DNA from 3 places in the Bradyrhizobium sp. BEA-2-5 genome. Region 1 is predicted to be linked to each of the others. Evidence: predicted binding sites of a transcription regulator. Region 1 holds the regulator's gene; each other region holds the start of a gene.
What was found. Region 1 encodes LexA, which represses DNA repair genes until DNA is damaged. Its sites were predicted from a motif close to TGTTCNNNNTGTGTTCNG; they were not measured.

Region 1 (6,526 bases):
CGGGCTGCTGCGCACGCCGCTGCGCTGGTCAGGCGCGGTGCTGCTGCTGGTGGCCTCGGTCTGGGCGCTCAGGGTGCCGCAGCCGGACGTGCTGGTGTCGGGCGACGGCCGCAACGTCGCGGTGCGCGGCGGTGACGGACGGCTACATCTGATACACAGCGCCAAGGATGCGTTCCTGGTCAGGGAGTGGCTGGCGGCGGACGCCGACGCGCGCACCGCCACCGATGCGTCGCTCGGCGAGGGCGTCTCCTGCGATGCCGGCGGCTGCGTGACCCAGGGACCCGGCGGCGCCTTCGTCGCGCTGGCGACCCGGCCGGAGGCGCTGGCGGACGACTGCGAGCGCGCAGCCCTGATCGTGACGGCGCGGCCGGCGCCGCAGGGCTGCGCGGCATCGGTGATCGATGCCGAGCGGCTGCGCCGCCACGGCGCGCTGGTGCTGCGACGGATCAGGGACGGCTACGCCGTCGATGCAGTCAAGCCCGGCGGGATCGACCGGCCGTGGTCGCCAGCGGTTCCCGGCGACGGCGAGAGCGAGACGACGCTGCGCGCGCCCGCCGCCGCGCCGCGGCCTGCGGTGGATGCGACGCCGGCCGAGACCGATCTGCAGGGCGATGATTAGCTGTGGTCTGGCGAGGGGGCGCTCGGCAGCTCGAACAGGCCGAGATGATATTCGTCGGAGTCGGGGGCGTCAGGCTTCTTGACGAGAGTAAAGGAAGCCTCGGGAAATTGCTCCCAGACTTTCAGGTCGTCGGCCGTTACCGTCAGCCAACCGAACCGGAACAGGTAGCGGCCCGGTTGCGTGACGCGTCCAGCCTTTTGCCATGTGACCTTATCGACCACCGCGCACGTCCTCCGTGCCCGATGATGCGCCAAGGCGCCGGCCGACGCAAATCTCCTTCTGCGCCCCGGAAGCGGGAGTCCGGGGTCGCCCGAAATTGCTTAGGTCATCCGCCGCCGAACAGCTCATTCCGCGGCGAAGATGCGCTCAACCCAAAAACAGCGTTGCGAATGCGGAGGGCCGCCGCTCCGCAACCTTCGGCTTCTGCTCGACCGGCGGATGCAGTGCCGGCAATTGCAGCACGCTGACGCGCTGTCCCTCGACCAGCTGGGTCACCAGCACATGGCTGCCGTCGGGGAATTCGACCGCGTCATGATGCCGATCGGGCACGTCGGGCTCGACTTCGTTGAACACGCCGACGCGATAGTTCAGCGTCTTGGTCCAGATCCAGCGGCTGTCGTAGCGAACGTTCTCGGCGAAAGCGAGCTCGGTGCCCGGCAGCATGCAGACCGCGACAGTGGGATCGTTCTCCGAAGCAAAGCCGCGGGTCGACGTGCCGCGGAACGTCGTCGTGATCAGCGTCTCTCCGACAATGGCGGGGCGCGATGCCACGGCGTGCAGACTATAGTCACACATCGGATGGCTCCTCATTTCGAGGTAGCGACCCGTGCCTCTCCTTGAGGCATTAGGGCCTCTACCAGAGTGGACGATAGCGAACGAGCGTCTGCTCGTTTCTGGGCGATTGTACGACTGGTCCGAGATCGCTCCGATCACAAACACGCGACGCTGCGCGAGAGGTATCGGAGCGCATCGGGCAGGCCGTACGCTACACTATCATGCAAGGAACGATCCGACGTGTTGCTCGTTCCCGGCCGCCGCAAGTATTTGCAATTCAGTACTTGCGGTAAAGCCCGATCAGCTTGCCCTGAATCTTCACGCGGTTCGGCGGAAGAATGCGAACCTCATAGGCGGCATTGGCGGGCTCGAGCGCGATAGAGGCCCCGCGGCGGCGGAAGCGCTTGAGCGTGGCTTCCTCGTCGTCGATCAGCGCCACCACGATGTCGCCGGTGTCGGCGCTCTCGTTGCGCTGGATCAGCGCCATGTCGCCGTCGAGGATGCCGGCCTCGACCATCGAATCGCCGCGCACTTCGAGCGCGTAGTGCTCGCCCGAGCCGAGCATGTCGGGCGGCACGCTGATGGTGTGGCTGCGGGTCTGCAGCGCCTCGATCGGCGTGCCGGCCGCGATGCGGCCCATCACGGGCACCGCGACGGGACGCTTGCCGTCGTCCTCGGCAATCGGCGGCGTGCTGGCGCGCCGGCCGAGAGTGCCCTCGATGACGCTCGGCGTGAAGCCGCGGCGACTGCCGGCGGCGGCCTGCAGCTCGGGCAGCTTGATCACCTCGATGGCGCGGGCGCGGTTGGGCAGGCGGCGGATGAAGCCGCGCTCCTCGAGCGCAGTGATCAGGCGGTGGATGCCTGACTTCGAGCGCAGGTCGAGCGCATCCTTCATCTCGTCGAAGGACGGCGGCACGCCGCTTTCCTTCAGACGTTCGCTGATGAATCGCAGAAGCTCGTATTGTTTGCGCGTCAACATCTCGACCAAAATCCCCCGGTTGATGTCGTTCAATTCCGAGACTCTTCTGGTGGGGCCTGCAGGCCGGGCCTGACCTCAGGAGCGTGTGCTCAATGCACCTGCTTCCACGCGGCTTCCCGATTGTAGACACCAGTACTCGAAACAAATCATGAACGGACACTATATGTTCGATATGTGTTCCGCAACTGCTTAATTTACGGTGAACGTGTCGGGCAACGCACAATCGGCGGGGCTCGAAAACCCTATTCGGGCAGTGTCAGGATCTCGCATTCGCTGCCTTTGACGGCAGCCGCCGCAAACGGCGGACGCACGAGAAGTGCCCGTGCCGCAGCGAGATTCCCGAGCAGCGACGAGTCCTGCTGCGTCACCGGGGTTGCGATCAGCGTGCCGTCCTCGCGCGCTTCGAGGCGCGCACGCAGATAGTCCTCGCGCTGGTCGTTGGCACCGAGATCGCGGCCCAGCACGGCGCGCTCGCGGCGATGATGAATCACTGAACGGCCCGACAGGGCGCGAATCAAAGGCACCATGAACAGGAAGGCGCACACGTAGGACGACACGGGATTGCCGGGCAGGCCGATCACGCGCATTGCGCCGAGCCGTCCGTGCATCATCGGCTTGCCGGGCCGAATCGCGATCTTCCAGAACGCCATCGAGATGCCTTCGTCCTTGAGCGCCTGCTGGACCAGATCGTGGTCGCCGACCGAGGCACCACCCGTCGTGATCAGGATGTCGGCGCCGGCCTCGCGTGCCCGGCGGATGCCGGCCGTGGTCGCCTCCACCGTGTCGGCGGCAACGCCGAGGTCGACGGTCTCGGCGCCTTCGGCGCGCGCCAGCGCCCGCAGCGCGTAGCCGTTGGAATAGACGATCTGGCCGGGACCGGGCAGCGAGCCCGGCATCACCAGCTCGTCGCCGGTCGCCAGCACCGCGACCTTCGGGCGGCGGCGCACCGCCAGTTCCGGATAGTTCATGGCGGCCGCCAGCGACAGCGCGCGGTCGGACAAGCGGCTGCCGCCGGCGAGCAGCACCTCGCCCTCACGGAAGTCGACCCCGGCCGGGCGGATGTGCCGCCCGACGCTGGCGGCCTCCGAGATCGTGATGTGGTCGCCGTCGACGGCGGTGTCTTCCTGGATGATCACGGCGTCGGCACCGCTCGGGATCACGCCACCGGTGAAGATCCGCACCGCCTCGCCGGCGCCGACCGTCCGCTCGAACGGCCGGCCGGCGGCGACTTCGCCGATCACCTTGAGCCGGGCCTTTAGATCGGCCGCATCGGCGGCGCGCACGGCATAGCCGTCCATCGCCGACATGGCCTGCGGTGGCTGCGTGCGCCGCGCCGCGACGTCGCGCGCAAGCACGCGATGGTAGGCCTCATCGAGCGCGACCATCTCCTCCGGCAGCGGTTCGGCGCCGGCGAGGACGGCGGACAGGGCATCGGCAACCGGCATCAGGGCCACGCTCAGAGCTCCTCAATTCCTAATGTTCAATACCAAGTGCGGTCAAAGCCCTCGCCACGTCATCCGTCGATGTCACGTGGATAGCATGAAGGCCACGCGCCCGTGCACCTTCGATATTGGCGGCCAGGTCGTCGAAAAACAGGATCCGCGACGCCGGCACGCCGATGGCTTTTACCACATGATCATAGGCCTCGGCGTCGGGTTTACGAAAGCCGATGCTCGACGACAGGAAGACGTTGCGGAAATGGCTGAGCAGCTCGGCATGGGTGACCGAGAAATGCGCGACATGGGCCGGATTGGTGTTGGAGAAGGCGTAAAGCGGCATCCGTTTGGCGGCCGCCGCGAGCAGCGGGGCGATGCCCCGCATCTCGCCGGTGAAGATCGCATTCCAGCCTTCGAGGAACTGGGCGTCCGTGATGTTGATGCCGAGCGTCAGGCGCAGATTCTCGAAGAATGCCGCGTCGTCGATCCGGCCGATCTCGTGATGCTTGAAGCTGTCGTCGACGACAAAGCGCGTAGCGAGCTCGGCGGGCGCGCAGCCGGCATGCTGCGCCCAGCGCGCCATCACCTTTTCAAAGTTGATGTCGAGCACGACGCGGCCGATATCGAACAGCAGCACGTCGACGGAGTTGGGAGTGAATTGCGCGGTCATTGCGTGAAACCGTGTACGAGAATTGCGGGCGGGCGGCAATCTCCTCGATTTGTGCGGCAGGTGTGCGACGGGCGTTAAGCGCGCCGTCGTCCCTGCACGCGCGGGTGTCATCACCCGCACGCAAGCGGGCGATCCAGTATTCCAGTGACGGTTGTGATTGAGCCGAGAGGCCGCGGCGAAGTGGAAGGCGTGATTTGCTACCCTTCCAAAAGGAAGAAAGAACTCCAGCTCGCGCCATATCCACCGCCGTCGTCCCGGCCTAGGTGTTTTGTCCCAGGCTTTGATGGTGCATTCTTATCGCACGATTCGAAGGATGCGCTATGGGACAAGTTTTACACGGCTGCGCCACCACGACGGAGGCGGTCCGTCGAGCAATACAAAATAGTCAAGAGAGCCTGAGAGCGCTCGCCAAGCGCTACGGGATCAACCAGAAGACTGTCGCGAAGTGGAAGCAGCGCGACACCGTCGCTGATCTTCCGACTGGCCCAAAGGAAGCCAAGTCGACTACCCTTTCCATCGAGGAGGAGGCAGTCATCGTCGCTTTCCGACGGCATACGCTACTGCCGCTTGACGATTGCCTCTATGCGCTCCAGCCGACCATCCCGCATCTGACGCGATCATCTCTGCATCGCTGCCTCCAGCGCCACGGCATCAGCCGATTGCCGGAGGTCGAAGGCAGCAAGCCTTCGAAGAAAAAGTTCAAGGCTTATCCGATCGGCTATTTCCACATCGACATCGCTGAGCTCCAGACCGCTGAAGGCAAGCTCTACCTCTACGTCGCGATCGATCGCACCAGTAAATTCGCCTTCGTGCAATTGGTCAGCAAGACGGGAAGGACCTCCGCCGCGGCCTTCCTCAAAGCTCTAATCGCGGCTGTCCCCTACAAGATCCACACGGTTCTCACCGACAATGGGATCCAGTTCACCTTCCCGCCGCGCTACGCAGACGGCCCGACGGCAAGATACGTGACGCATATGTTTGATATGCGCTGCCAAGAGAATGGCATCGAGCATCGGCTGACTAAGATCAAGCATCCCTGAACCAATGGCCAGGTCGAGCGCATGAACCGCACGATCAAGGAAGCGACCGTCCAACGCTGCCATTACGATCGACACGATCAGCTCGAAGCTCACCTTGCCGACTTCATCAACGCCTACAACTACGCTCGGCGGTTGAAGACCCTGAAGGGCCTCACACCTTACGAATACATCTGCAAATGCTGGACTTCCCAGCCAGAGCGATTCAAACTCAACCCGCTCCAGAAAATGCCGGGACTAAACACCTAGTGCGCAATTGCGCACGGGGGCCGGGACCAATAACCACCGCATTGGATCAGGAACAGGATCGTGGCCCCAGCGTCGCGCAACAATTGAGATTTGGGGTAATGGGTCCCGGCCTTCGCCGGGACGACGGCGAGTGTGTTGTCGCTTGTGCGTCAAACATCCGCATTCTCGCGACATGATTTGTCCGAGCTTTGCTCTTCGTTGCATCCTCTATTTTTGCTGTGGAGGCTTGCCACGTCGGGGCACGCGCGCAAGTTTTCAAGCCACCAAGCGACTTGATGCCTGGATGCCCGCCGGCGGCTTGATGCCTGCCGGCGGCTTGGTGCCTGCCGGGGGCGTAGCTCTCACATCCTGGACAGCGCCAGGCCGAGGTAACCGATCAGCGCACCGGTGCTGAGAATGATGACGACGAGCGCCTGTTCCGAGCGTGCTTGCAAGGTTTTCCGGGTCACGGCGTTGGACGCTCCGTCTTCGAGATCATGCGGTCCAACGAACAGCATCGATTTCCGTTCCGGTCCTTCCCCCGGGGAACCTTCACGACCTGCCGAGTGACGCGACGAACGGAACGCGGGTCGGCCGCCTATGAGGGCGGCGCGATCCCCGGAACGGGGAAAGCGCGGCACATCTCGACGCTGTTCGACCTCAATCGCTTGACGACCGATGCATCTCCCTTCGACCGGAGGGACTCCGCAATGAGTTCGGCGATCAGGCGCATTTCGGGCTCGCCCATGCCGCGCGTGGTCGCCGCCGGCGTTCCGAGGCGAA
Region 2 (6,526 bases), 2.5 Mb from region 1:
AAGAAAAGCTATTTCAGTAACCGCGGAGATGGGTCAGCGGCGCGCTACAGAACCGAATGCTCGCGCAGATTCGTCGATCTTTGTCCGTCCCCAATTGCTTGCGGACGTCGGTTGCGGCGCCGTGAGTTGGATTCCTCAGAAAGGCGGGCGATCCCGTACCGCCATGATTGTTGCAGGCCTGACGCAGGGTGATCAATGAAAGGGTGGATGATGATGACCAAGCAAGAGGTGCAGTTCAATACCGTCTATGCGATTTGCGGCTTCAATGACATTCCAAGCCGCCGGGCCATGGGCTTCCATCTCATGATCGTCGGCGAAGACGGCAAGCACAGGCCGTGGTCCATCATTGTGGTGCGTTGGGGCAAAAAGTTGCTCGGCTATCTCAACAAATGTCCACACAACGACGTCAATCTGGACTGGGAGCGCAACGAATTCCTCGATCCATTCGGAACCCGGCTAATGTGCGGCAAGCATGGCTCAACCTTCGAGCTTGGCACTGGCCGCTGTGTCGACGGCCCTTGTAAGGGCAGAGAGCTCACGCCGGTCGCGTTGACGGTTCTGGACGGCGACATCTGCATCATCGGCGTGCGACTTGCCGAGGAGGATCGCGCCGGCGAGAGCTGAAGCGGCGCGCTCAGACGGGCCGGTTTTCGTTGCGGTTCTTCACAGGCGCCATTCTCTTCAGTGCGTCTTCGTAGGAGATCTCATCATAGGACGCATCGAGCTCCTTTGCCGCGTCGAGCAGGTAGTCGAGCTTGTCGCCCGCGTCCAGCTTTTTGATGTCATCCTTGTTGATCCCGACCAGGTCCATCATCTCCTTCCAGACTGTGGATTCATCGCATGGCAGCACGTGGAAGGTGACATTGCCCAGTTTGGTGCGGTATTTAGCCAACAAGTCAATGTTGTTGCAGAATATAAAATAGCGCCCCTCCGGGCCGAGCACGCCGTCCAGCACGTTTGCGACGTCAGCAAGATATGCGAGGGAGTGCAGATAGCCGGCCAGCACCGCAATAGTGCTTTCCCCTTCCTGGGCGACCGTCAGAACCTGCTCGATCGAATAATCCGGCGGCCGCTTCTCGTCCGCGACCTGCACCTGGAACTTCAGTGCGATATCGCCGCGGAAGCCAAACCGGCCCGGCCTAGTGGTCCCGCCTTTGAGTACGGCGTTGAGCAGGCGCCCCTCCTTCTCCAGGCGGCCGAGCGGGGTGTTCTCGATTGCAGTCATGAAGATCGTCCTCAATCTGAGCTGATTGCCGGACACGTTTTCGCCGGCGAGACCATCAATGCAAAGGTCTTGCCGTTGCAAGCGCAGCGGTTCATCGGGGTATTCCTGGCGAAATGCGCAAGGAGGCTGCGATCGCCGAACAAGCGCGTCAGAAACGCGACGCGGCGTTGCCGCATCAGTGCTTCCACAATGTAAGCATTGTCGGACCGCGTGGGCTGCAGCGCAAATGGATCTGCTACTTTTGTTCGGTTCGGTCGTGCCGCTGGTCGTCTTCTAATTGCAACGCTTGGTGGTTTGGTTCGCCAAGGGCCCTCTACGAACCCTATCCAGTCCTGGCGGCAGCGCTCGGTGTCCTCCTCTTGCGAGTTTGCGGACGTGCCAATGGCACTCGGCTTAATGCCGCGCTCTCCTTGACTTTCGAGGGGGTTCGATTGCGCCAGTTGCTCCGCTTCGTGCCCCCGCGGCGATCGCCTGGGGTCCGCCGAGCAGCTTCGCGTTGAGCCGACCGCTGGCGAACAACATATCATCGAGCGCTTCGTGGACATCGGCTGTGATCACAGAATGCCCGCCATCACGCGCAACGCTTGATTGTGTGACGCGCCGCATCAGTTCCTTGATGAAGATGGCACTGACCCCTTCGGTACTGCGGACGGCTTCGGCAATGATCTCCCCCTCAAGCGGCAGGCCTCCGCTGTATAGCCTGATCAGCTTGCCGCGGCTGGCTGCGTCCGGGAGCGGTATTTCGATCGCTTGGTCGATGCGGCCGTGGCAATCGGCCAGAGTGACCTCGAATTGGTCGGGGCGGTTGGTGGTGAGCACGAAGAGGATATCGGCATCCTCCTTCAAGCCGTCTATTTCATTCAGCAGCTTGCTCAGCAAGGGCGCCTCGCATGCTGTCAAAATGCTGCTATGGCTGGCGGTCCGATCGACATCGTCGATCAGGACCATTGTTGGTTGCAGCAGGCGTGCCAATGTCATATAGCTGCCCAGCAGTTCGAGCTGTTCGGTGGTGATGATCAGCGTGGTGTATCCCGGCAGGTTAGTAGCGAGATAATGGACCGTGTGGGTTTTGCCAGTGCCGGGCGGGCCATAGAGCAGAATACCCTTGCGCGTCGACTGGCGAAGACGGCGGAGTTCATCGCGGGCATCGACGAAGCCCAGCACGCTGCGATCGAGCAAGTTGAGCACCCGTTCGGGCAAGATGACGTCCTCACGTTTGACCTTCGGCAGCCGATGTAGCGTCACACCGCTGATGCGGCCGGCGCAAGCCGCACCTTCGTCGAGCGAGATGATCTTGCCACGATACGCGCATGCAGAGCGGATGGTCTTTTCCAGTTCATCAAAGCAGCACTGCGCGAAGCTGTCGCCGGTATCGCGCGCCGGAACGATTATTTCAATGCGGATCAGAGTCTCGCGGCCAAGTTCGCGATCATGCGAGAGCACGACGGCGTATGGGAACTCGCTCGCTTGGCAAAGCCACAAGCCGTTACGCAAACATTTGGCTGGCGCAAGCTCGCCCGTATCGATCTCGTCAAATTGCGGCGGCACCAGTGAAATCGCATCAGATCCACGGCGTTTCATTCGAGCGAATGAAAGCGCCTCGTCCCAATGCCGTTCATACGCGCCGAAGAAGCGGATTGGGTCAGCAAAAAGCTTGTCGATCGCGACCTGAACATCGGCGCGCATGTAGGCCGGAAAATGCCGCGTCGTGGTCGCGAGTTCTCCCGGCAAGAAATTTGCAAAGTGCCAGTCCAGCGCATCACAGGCATATTCGAATTGCACATCGGACAGGTCGGCCGTGTCCGCCTTGCCAGCGGCTTCAGTCGTGATCAGCAAGGGAAAGCCTGCGGCGCGGATGCGCGTCTGTGCTTCCACTATCAGTGCTTTCGCAACTGAGGGTGGGTATGGGCCGCAGACGGCCTTGCCCTGCTGCCAGACGAACTCGGCAAGTGCAACAGCATCCCGCTGTTGCTTTCCGAACACCTCGCGCAGCAGGCGCACGACGAAACCGACAGGCGTGTCATCGTCATTATGAAAAACAAGCCGAATGGAGTCAGTATCTACGCAGGCCGGGTCCATCAAAACCCGCGGTGAGCATTCTGGTTCTTCGGGCGTATGTTGCATGCTAGTCGTCCTCGTCGAACGGGATCGCCGGACGGGGCCGCCGGCACAAGGCGTGATGCAAATTCGTTGCCGTGACGCACCTTATGCTGGAACAGCGCAATACATAAGGAACCAGCCGCCGCGTCGCCCCACACCCTTGTCAGGAAGCCGACATGGGTTGCAAAGCAAACGGTGCGGTTGGAAAAGGCCAATATTGTCAAAGGCGGGAGTCGCTGGCATGCGAATTGCCAATTCGCAAGCGCAGCTCAGTTAAGTGGAGGGTGAGTAATGATCAATCTGACAGACAGTGCGTTGAACGCGGTCAAGAGCGTGCTCGTAAAGTCGGCTCAGCCAGCGCGCGGCCTGCGGATTATGGTTGAGACCGGTGGATGTGCCGGGTTCAAATATGCAATGGACCTGGCTGAGCAGGCGAACCCCAACGAGATGGTGATCGAGCGCGACGGCATCAAGGTCTTCGTCGACGACATGAGTCGTGATCACCTCGCCGGCACGACGATCGACTTCGTGGTGAAGCTGGAGGGATCTGGATTTATCTTTGATAATCCGAATGCCGGCTCGATCTGTTCCTGCGGAAAATCGTTCAGCTGATGACAAGGAACCAAAGCGTGCTTGTCCCCGAGCCACTGAAGTACCCGCTGTTTGCCGAAAAGGATCGGGAGCAACTCATTCGCGACGTGATCGAGAAGACCCAGCCCCATCTGCGATGCGATGGCAGCGATGGCCGTTTCGTCGGGATGGGCCGCGGAAGGAGCATCGTCAAGCCGACTAGCGTCTCGGTGCTCCGCAAGCTGTCCGGCCGGGCGCTCGAACGCATTCAGGCGCGCCTGATCGAAAGGGTCGGCAAACTCGTCGGCCTCATCCCACTCGCCGCCGCGGCCAGGGCACGGGTTTGAGCGAGGCCCTGATGCAGATTTATCTCGATAACAATGCCACCACGCGCGCGGATCCCGCTGTCGTCCAAGCCATGTTGCCATTCTTGACCGAGCAATTCGGCAATGCCTCTTCTGCGCACGCGTTTGGCAGCGAGGTCGCGAAGGCCGTGAAACAGGCGCGCCGCAGCTTGCAGGGATTGTTAGGCAGTGCCTACGATCACGAGATCGTTTTCACCTCCGGCGGAACCGAGGCAAACAACGCTGCCATCCTGTCTGCGCTTGCAACGCAGGACGGGCGCGACGAGATCGTCACGACCTCCGTTGAGCATTCGGCAATTCTTGCCCTGGTCGAGCATTTGGCGACAAACGGCGTCACGACGCATGTGATAGGCGTGGACAAGCGGGGCCGGCTCGACATCGAGGCGTTTCGAAGGGCCCTTGGACCACGCACGGCGATTGCGTCGGTCATGTGGGCCAACAACGAAACCGGCACGATTTTCCCGGTCGAGTTCCTTGCCGGGTTGACGCGCGCGGCGGGCGCCCTGTTTCACACCGATGCGGTGCAGGCCATAGGCAAGCTGGCCATCGACCTGAGTGATAGTGCTATCGACATGCTGTCGCTGTCCGCTCACAAGCTGCACGGCCCCAAAGGCGTCGGTGCGCTCTATTTGCGCAAAGACACAAACTTCAGGCCGCTGATCTGGGGCGGATCGCAGGAGCGAGGGCGCCGCGCGGGAACTGAGAATATCCCCGGCATCGTTGGCCTCGGCAAAGCTGCAGAACTTGCGGCGGAACGGCTCGAGCCGGAGCGCGCTCGCATTGGTTCCTTGCGCGATCGCCTGGAGCAGGCCATCTTGCATAACGGTGGTTGCTCGGTGCTCGGCGATCTCAGTAGCCGGCTGCCGAACACGACAAACGTCGCCTTCGACCATCTCGAGGGCGAAGCCATTGTGCATCATCTCAATCGTGCCGGCATTGCCGCTTCCGTGGCATCGGCCTGCAGCTCCGGCTCATTGGAGCCATCCCATGTTCTGCGCGCCATGGACATGCCGGCAAGCAGCATGCGCGGGGCGGTGCGATTCTCCCTGTCGCGTGAAACCACCGTCGAGGAGGTCGCTCGGGTCGCGCACGTACTGTCTGGCATCGTGGCTCAGCTGCGCGCCATGTCGCGGGAGTATTCCAGTGCACCCCGCGATGCGCCGCAGTCCAGGGAGTTGACGTCATGAAAATCATGATCCGCCGATCTCCGGACGCGGGTCTGTCGATTTACGTGCCGAAGAAGGATCTCGAGGAGCCAATCGTCGAAGCCGAGCACGAGACGCTGTGGGGCGGGTGGATCAAGATCGCCAATGGCTGGGTGCTCGACCTGCCGCAGATGGCTGCCGATACCAACCTGCCGATCACGATCAACGCCAAGAAGCGCGGCGAAAGCGGCGGCGAGCGATGAAGGCGCCTCCGCGCATCGATTTTGCCAGTGCAGCCGATACGGAGGCGATTGTCACTGAACTCGCGGCCAGACTGAGTGCGGGCAGCGTTATTCCCTACCTTGGACCTGGCCTTGCCGAATTGTCCCGGCCGGATGTCCCGACGACACCTGAGACATTGGCCGCCTTCTTTGCCACCAAGGTTGCACTGCCGCGACGGGCCAAGGGCAATGCGTGGGCGTCGGCGCAATATATCGAGAGTAACAAACATCGTCTGACCCTGACGAGGTTAATGGCTCAGGCCTTTGCTGTACCGGTCGAGCCGACGGCGCTGCATCATCATCTTGCGTCTCTATCGCCGCCGATGATCGTCGACACCTGGTACGACGGCGCCATGCGTGCGGCGCTCGGCGAGCGCGATGGATGGGGCGAGGTGCAGGGTATCAGCCGCGCCGGCCTCTATACTGACCACTTTTATCGCTTCTATGATTCGGCAGGCCAAGAGGTCGACGGCGCCGCGGCTCGCAATTGGGCGACGGTGCTGTACAAGCCGCATGGCAGCGTAGAGCCGGCAAAGAACTTTCTGATATCAGACGCCGATTATGTCGAGGTGCTGACGGAGATCGACATCCAAACGCCGATTCCCGACATTATCAAGGAAAGACGGACCCGGCGGAGCTTTCTGTTCATCGGCTGTCGCTTCAATGACCAGCTGTTGCGCACCTATGCGCGGCAAATCACCAAGCGCTCGTCCGAGGTCCATTACGTGATTGTCGATCCGCAAGCGCTTTCGCGCAACGAACTCTGCTTTCTCGTCGAGCAAGGCTTGATGCCGCTCGCAATTGAGCTCCCGCGCGCGGTGGAGCTATTGCTCGCCAGCT
Region 3 (6,526 bases), 920 kb from region 1:
ATATCCACAGCGTCATCGAATGTCAGCTTGCTGCCCTTGGCGTTGCCAGCACGTTGACCGACACGGCGCGCCGTGTGATGGAGCGCTCGGCTGAGCAGGCCGGATTTTATGAGGCTGGACGAGATCGACGCGTTCTACCCGGCTTCGTCCCAACCGAAGCCACGCCCGCCGACGTGAGCAACGATTCAAACGGTGGTGGGCTGGCGGTGGCGGCGGAGGAAGCGGCGGAGAGGATGACTTGCAACTTGATCCTCTGTTGCTTGCGCTCTTTGAAAAAGATTCCGGACCCTGAGAAGGGCTGGCCCGCTGCGCAACGGGTGCGTTGGTTCAAGACATTCACAATGAACGTCTCCCAAATCTATGATGGAGACGACGAGCCCGTCTAAATGAAGATTGAAGGACAGGGCCGCCAACTGAGGCAACCTTACTTCCTCTTGAGCAGATCGGCCAAGTCCGTCTCGAATATCAGTTGGGTGCGCTCAAAGAGGTCGAGAAGGTCGATTGAGTCTGGCAATCCGCTGCGGGCCACGATTTCCCGCTGGCGCTCGACGATGCGCCGGCCACCATCAACGTGGCGCTGTGCCTGAGCTATCTTTTCATCCAGCGTCATTGCCGGTTCCTGGCTGGAACCAGAGTGCGCCCAGAAACCAGAATACGCCAGTTACAAAATGCGGCCCAGCGGAGAGCGGACCTACTGTTCATCGTCAGGCGGAATGGGTTCGCGGGTTTTCCGGCCCAAGAATGTATCCGGCGGCGGATGGGTTTCGAGGACTTGGGTTGATGCATCGATGACCCGGCGGGACTCATCGATGGTTCTCTTATCGATGAAGACATTCGGCCGATGAATCAATGATCCGCGCACCACTGATCGCCTCCACGATCAACCTTGTTGAACTCCTCAATAACCCCTTAATACGCACTTCGTTCTCACACCGAGAAGCGAGGGCATAAGCTTTGATGTGCCTCAAAGCTTTGGGTCAAACGGAGAACACCGCCGGCCCACGCTCGGTAGTCCTACCGAGAACATCGGCTAAGCCATGGTTTCCGTTCGCTTAATCCGAACTAGGGCACTCTGGAATTCAAATTCGGACACGGGGGCTTAAATACGGACAGCACCGGGTCTGCCCGAAAGAACATATTGCGAACCTAGAACAAACGTGGTACGAGGTTCCAGTCAACAACGCATCTGATCTCGCCCGTTTGTCCCTCACGCGAATCCTCGCCATAAGGAGCACGACCCAATGTCCGCCACTGCGCTGCGTATCGTCGAAGGATCTTCCATGGACAAGAGTAAAGCTCTGGCCGCCGCGCTCTCCCAGATCGAGCGCCAGTTCGGCAAGGGCTCGGTGATGAAGCTCGGCAAGAACGACCGGTCCATGGACATCGAGGCGGTGTCCTCCGGCTCGCTCGGGCTCGACATCGCGCTCGGCATCGGCGGCCTGCCCAAGGGGCGCATCGTCGAGATCTACGGGCCGGAATCCTCGGGCAAAACCACGCTGGCGCTGCATACGGTGGCGGAAGCGCAGAAGAAGGGCGGCATCTGCGCCTTCATCGACGCCGAGCATGCGCTCGATCCGGTCTATGCCCGTAAGCTCGGGGTCAACATCGACGAGCTCCTGATCTCGCAGCCCGACACCGGCGAGCAGGCGCTGGAGATCTGCGACACGCTGGTGCGCTCGGGCGCGGTCGATGTGCTGGTGATCGATTCGGTTGCGGCGCTGGTGCCGAAGGCCGAACTCGAGGGCGAGATGGGCGATGCGCTGCCGGGTCTGCAGGCCCGCCTGATGAGCCAGGCGCTGCGCAAGCTCACGGCCTCCATCAACAAGTCCAACACCATGGTGATCTTCATCAACCAGATCCGCATGAAGATCGGTGTGATGTACGGCTCGCCGGAAACGACGACCGGCGGCAATGCGCTGAAGTTCTACGCCTCCGTCCGCCTCGACATCCGCCGCATCGGCGCGATCAAGGAGCGCGACGAGGTGGTCGGCAACACCACGCGCGTCAAGGTGGTGAAGAACAAGCTGGCGCCGCCCTTCAAGCAGGTCGAGTTCGACATCATGTACGGCGAGGGCGTCTCCAAGATGGGCGAGATCCTCGATCTCGGCGTCAAGGCCGGCATCGTCGAGAAGTCGGGCGCCTGGTTCTCCTATGACAGCCAGCGCCTCGGCCAGGGCCGTGAGAACTCGAAAGCATTCCTGAAGGCCAATCCCGACATCACCGCCAAGATCGAGACCTCGATCCGCCAGAACTCCGGCCTGATCGCCGAGCAGATTCTCGCCGGCACGCCCGAGCGCGACGCCGACGGCGAGGAGCCGGCGGAAGAGTAAGCCTTACCGCGAAGAGTTTTCGCGAGGAGCGGGCGCTGAGGACGTTGAGTTGCCGACGTCATCGGTGCCCGTTTCGTTTTGTGTGTCTTTCGTGAAGCAGTTGATCCTCAGCTTGCGGTGCTGATGCCACCGTGCGTAGCCGGAGAGCGTCGTGACGAGTCTGATCCTGGCGACAAGCGATCTCGCGAGCTATCGCCTGAGGCAGGCGGGAAGGGCGGATATCGTCGTCGGCTTGAGGCCGCGCTTCGTTTGGAGGAAAATGCCCTCGTCGGCTGACCTCACGACCCTGCTGGAACCGCGTTCTGCAAAGCATGTCGATTTCGACACGCACTGGCTCGACTTCGCCAGTTCAAGATGGACCGGCTCGAACGGTCGGGACGTCGGGCTTGTCGAGCTGTGTGAGCGTTGCGACAGGGTCGAGCTATGGGCCGATCCTCAGCCAAATGACCAGCTGGTGCTGGCCTGGTTGCTCGTGCTCCGCCCGCACCGCCACATCGTAGCGAAGCTCAAGCTGGTCCAGACCGATGTCGAGATCGGCAGGTACCGAAGTGAGAGCTCGGCGAAATGGCGATTGCCTGCACTTGCGGTGACGGATGATCGGTTGGAATTGGCCAGTCGCGCCTGGAACGCCTATCGCGCCCCGACGCCCGAGCCCTGTTTCGACCTTCTCATGCAGGATCTGTCGGCCATCCCGCAGCTCCGCGCGGCGCTGATTGCGTTGCTCGAGGAGCTGCCCGGGCGAGACACCGGCCTCGGCGCGTCCGAACTGCGGATGCTGGATCTAGTCGCCGACGGCAAGACAAGCCCACAGGTCCTTTCGAGCGAGCTGAACAGGGAGCGCGGCGTGTTCGATTTTCAGGAAGCGGAGCTGATCCTGGATCGGCTCGCCGATTGTCCATCACCGGTCCTGACCGGATTCCCCGCCGAGATCGAGGGGGCCGACGATTTGAAGGCCCGACGAGAACGACTCCTGTACAGTCGGTTGTCGCTCACCGATTTCGGCCAGGAAGTGTCGGATCGCGAGCTCGACTTCAGCCAGTACAACACGATCCATCGCTGGTGGGGCGGCACCGAATTGACCAATGAGCGGCTGTGGCGCTGGGATGCCGAGAGCCGCACCTTGGTCGCTCCATAGGTCTGTTCATTGGATCGAGGTGGAGCGCGCAAGCTGTCGTTCAACTGAACCAATGAATTGGCCTGACCCGAAAATGAACCCGTTATGAGCCGGCTCATCTTCACATTCACCGATAGCGGGGCGGGCGGCCTGAAGGCCGCACGGCTTGCCGATTGCGTAATTAGCATCGAGCATCGGTTTGTTTGCGGAAGATTGCCGGCCTCGGGCGATTTCGACGCCTTGTTCGCGCCCCGCGCAGCTGCGCACGGTACCGGGCCCCACTGGCTGGATAATCTCACCGGCAGATCGATTGAGGCCGCGCATCGTCAGGGTCTTGGATTGATCGAATTTTGCGAGCGCTTCGACGCCGTCGATCTGTGGGTCGGTCCCGATCCGAATTCACAACTGCAGTTGATTTGGCTGCTGGATTACTTGCGCCCGCATGCGAACGTCACATCCAGGCTTGCTGTATTCCAGACAAATCACATCATCGGCGAGCAGCAGCCGGCCGAGTTGGCCGCCTGGCAGCTGCAGCTCGTCCCCATCCGTGGCGACCACCTCGAAGCCGCCGGCGTTGCGTGGACAGCCTGGCGCGCATCGACGCCGGAAGCCTGGTTCAATCTGTTGAGGCAGGATCTCGGCGCACTTCCGCGATTGCGGAGTTCAGTCGTCGCGCTCCTGGAAGAACTCCCCTCGCGCGGCTCCGGGCTTGGCGCGACGGAAATGCGATTGCTCGAGTTGATATCCGCAGGCCATGTCCATCCGTACGAATTGTTTCCGGGGCACCAGAAGCTCAACGACCAGAAGACGTTTGACTATTGGGAGGCTGGAGCCTTGCTGGATGGTCTGGCCCATTGTCCTGTGCCTGTCATATCAGGCCTCGTTGAGGGGCCATTTGATCTTGCCATGCACGAAGATCCTGACCGGCACCAACGCTACAAGCGAAGCCGGCTTGCGCTGACCGCCCTCGGACAGGCAATCGTGGCAGGCGCCGGCGACTTCAGCCAGCACAACCCGATCGATCGCTGGTGGGGTGGTACGAAGCTTACCAACGACCGGCTGTGGCGCTGGGATGCCGAGAGCCGCACCTTGGTCGCTCCATAGGTTTGATCGACACCGCGCCGCCGGCAGGGCCGCGTTACGCCAGCGCCTTTTCGCGGCTCGCGATCAGTGCCCGCAAATCCTCGGTCACGGCGACCGACTGGTGCGTCTTCTGGTCGGTCGCGACCCAGATGATCTCGCCGGTGGCGCGCAGGTCATCGGAGCCCTTGGCGAAGATCGCGAGCGCAAGATTGATCGAGGAGCGACCGATCCGCGCGACCCGGACGCAGACCTCGATGTTCTCGTCGAACCGGATCGGCGCCTTGTACTCGACGACCGATTTCACGGTGTGGAAGTCGATCCCGGTCCGCGCCACCTCGCCGAGATAATCGTAGCCCAGCGCGCGGAAATATTCGGTGATGGCGGTGTCGAAATAGGTGAGGTAGTGCGCGTTGAACACCACGGCCTGCGCGTCGACCTCCGAATAGCGGACGCGAAACGGGAAATGGAACCAGAATTCCTCGCGCATGTTTCCTCCTGCCGCGGGCGGGCCAGTCCGTCATTCCGGGGCGCGACGAAGTCGCGAACCCGGAATCCAGAGGTCGTGGCGCGAGATTCCGGGTTCTCGCTTCGCGAGCCCCGGAATGACACCGAGTGAATCAGGCGTCAGAGACGCAACGCCACATAGCTGCAGTAGCTCCTTACTCCGCGGCTTGCGCGTAATCGCTCACCGGCGGGCAGGAGCAGACGAGGTTGCGGTCGCCGTAGACGTTGTCGACGCGGCCCACGGGGCACCAATACTTGTCGGTGCGCGAGACGCCGTCGGGGAAGCAGCCTTCGCTGCGGGTATAGGCCCTGTTCCAGGCATCGTCGGCGATGTCGTGGACGGTATGCGGCGCGTGGCGCAGCGGCGAGGCCTCGACCTTCCAGCGGCCCTTCTCGATCTCAGCGATTTCGTCGCGGATCGCGATCATGGCGTCGCAGAAGCGGTCGATCTCGAACTTCGATTCCGACTCGGTCGGCTCGATCATCAGCGTGCCCGGCACCGGGAAGCTCATGGTCGGCGCGTGGAAGCCGTAGTCGATCAGGCGCTTGGCGATGTCGTCGACGGTGACGCCGGAGGTGGTCTTCAGCGCGCGCGGATCGACGACGCATTCATGCGCGACGCGGCCCTTCTCGTTCCTGTAGAGCACCGGGAAGTGCGCATCGAGCCGTGCTGCGATGTAGTTGGCGTTGAGGATCGCGATCTCGGTGGCGCGCTTCAGGCCATCGCCGCCCATCATCAGGATGTAGATGTAGGAGATGGTCAGGATCGAGGCCGAGCCGAACGGCGCGGCCGAGACCGGGCCGACCGGTGCTTCGCCGTCTGTTGCGGGATGTCCCGGCAGAAACGGCGCGAGATGCGCCTTGACGCCGATCGGGCCCATGCCGGGACCGCCGCCGCCATGCGGGATGCAGAAGGTCTTGTGCAAGTTGAGATGGCTGACATCGGCGCCGTAGTCGCCCGGCCTGCTCAGGCCAACCTGGGCGTTGAGATTGGCGCCGTCGAGATACACCTGGCCGCCATGGGCGTGGACGATGTCGCAGATCTCGCGGATGTGCTCCTCGAACACGCCGTGGGTCGAGGGATAGGTGATCATGACCGCGGCGAGGTCGTTCGAATGCCTCTCCGCCTTGGCGCGGAGATCATTGACGTCGACGTCGCCGTTCTTCTCGCAGGCGACCACCACCACGTCCATGCCGGCCATCGCGGCCGAAGCCGGATTGGTGCCGTGGGCAGAGGAGGGGATCAGGCAGATCTTGCGGTGGCTCTGCCCGCGCGCGGCGTGATAGCCGCGGATCGCGAGCAGCCCGGCATATTCGCCCTGCGCGCCGGAATTCGGCTGCAGCGAGATCGCGTCATAGCCGGTGATGTCGCACAGCCATTTCTCCAGCCGCGCGAACAGCGCGTGATAGCCGTTGGCCTGATCCGCGGGCGCGAACGGATGCAGGTTGCCGAACTCCGGCCAGGTCAGCGGCATCATCTCCGTCGTCGCATTCA

Region 2: RX327_RS32915 (ATP-dependent Clp protease adaptor ClpS) is a predicted target of LexA. The motif match lies at 3,445-3,462, and genes of this name have one in related genera.
Region 3: recA (recombinase RecA) is a predicted target of LexA. The motif match lies at 1,130-1,147, and genes of this name have one in related genera.

Annotation. Positions count from the first base shown of each region.
Region 1 covers NZ_CP136629.1:4,573,623-4,580,148, reverse strand. Annotated here, with positions in the region: gene RX327_RS21405 (ComEC/Rec2 family competence protein) at 1-619, shown strand, start outside; gene RX327_RS21400 (hypothetical protein) at 616-840, opposite strand; gene RX327_RS21395 (hypothetical protein) at 986-1,414, opposite strand; gene lexA (transcriptional repressor LexA) at 1,671-2,372, opposite strand; gene glp (gephyrin-like molybdotransferase Glp) at 2,615-3,826, opposite strand; gene RX327_RS21380 (HAD family hydrolase) at 3,846-4,478, opposite strand; partial or broken gene RX327_RS21375 (IS481 family transposase) at 4,799-5,764, shown strand; gene RX327_RS21370 (hypothetical protein) at 6,106-6,261, opposite strand; gene glyA (serine hydroxymethyltransferase) at 6,342-6,526, opposite strand, start outside.
Region 2 covers NZ_CP136629.1:7,055,938-7,062,463, reverse strand. Annotated here, with positions in the region: gene RX327_RS32925 (Rieske (2Fe-2S) protein) at 208-624, shown strand; gene RX327_RS32920 (hypothetical protein) at 635-1,225, opposite strand; gene RX327_RS32915 (ATP-dependent Clp protease adaptor ClpS) at 1,619-3,349, opposite strand; gene RX327_RS32910 (iron-sulfur cluster assembly accessory protein) at 3,617-3,937, shown strand; gene RX327_RS32905 (hypothetical protein) at 3,955-4,242, shown strand; gene nifS (cysteine desulfurase NifS) at 4,254-5,447, shown strand; gene nifT (putative nitrogen fixation protein NifT) at 5,444-5,668, shown strand; gene RX327_RS32890 (SIR2 family protein) at 5,665-6,526, shown strand, end outside.
Region 3 covers NZ_CP136629.1:5,495,974-5,502,499, reverse strand. Annotated here, with positions in the region: gene RX327_RS25985 (hypothetical protein) at 1-386, shown strand, start outside; gene RX327_RS25980 (hypothetical protein) at 425-610, opposite strand; gene recA (recombinase RecA) at 1,242-2,330, shown strand; gene RX327_RS25970 (hypothetical protein) at 2,563-3,465, shown strand; gene RX327_RS25965 (hypothetical protein) at 3,550-4,548, shown strand; gene RX327_RS25960 (acyl-CoA thioesterase) at 4,583-5,014, opposite strand; gene gcvP (aminomethyl-transferring glycine dehydrogenase) at 5,187-6,526, opposite strand, start outside.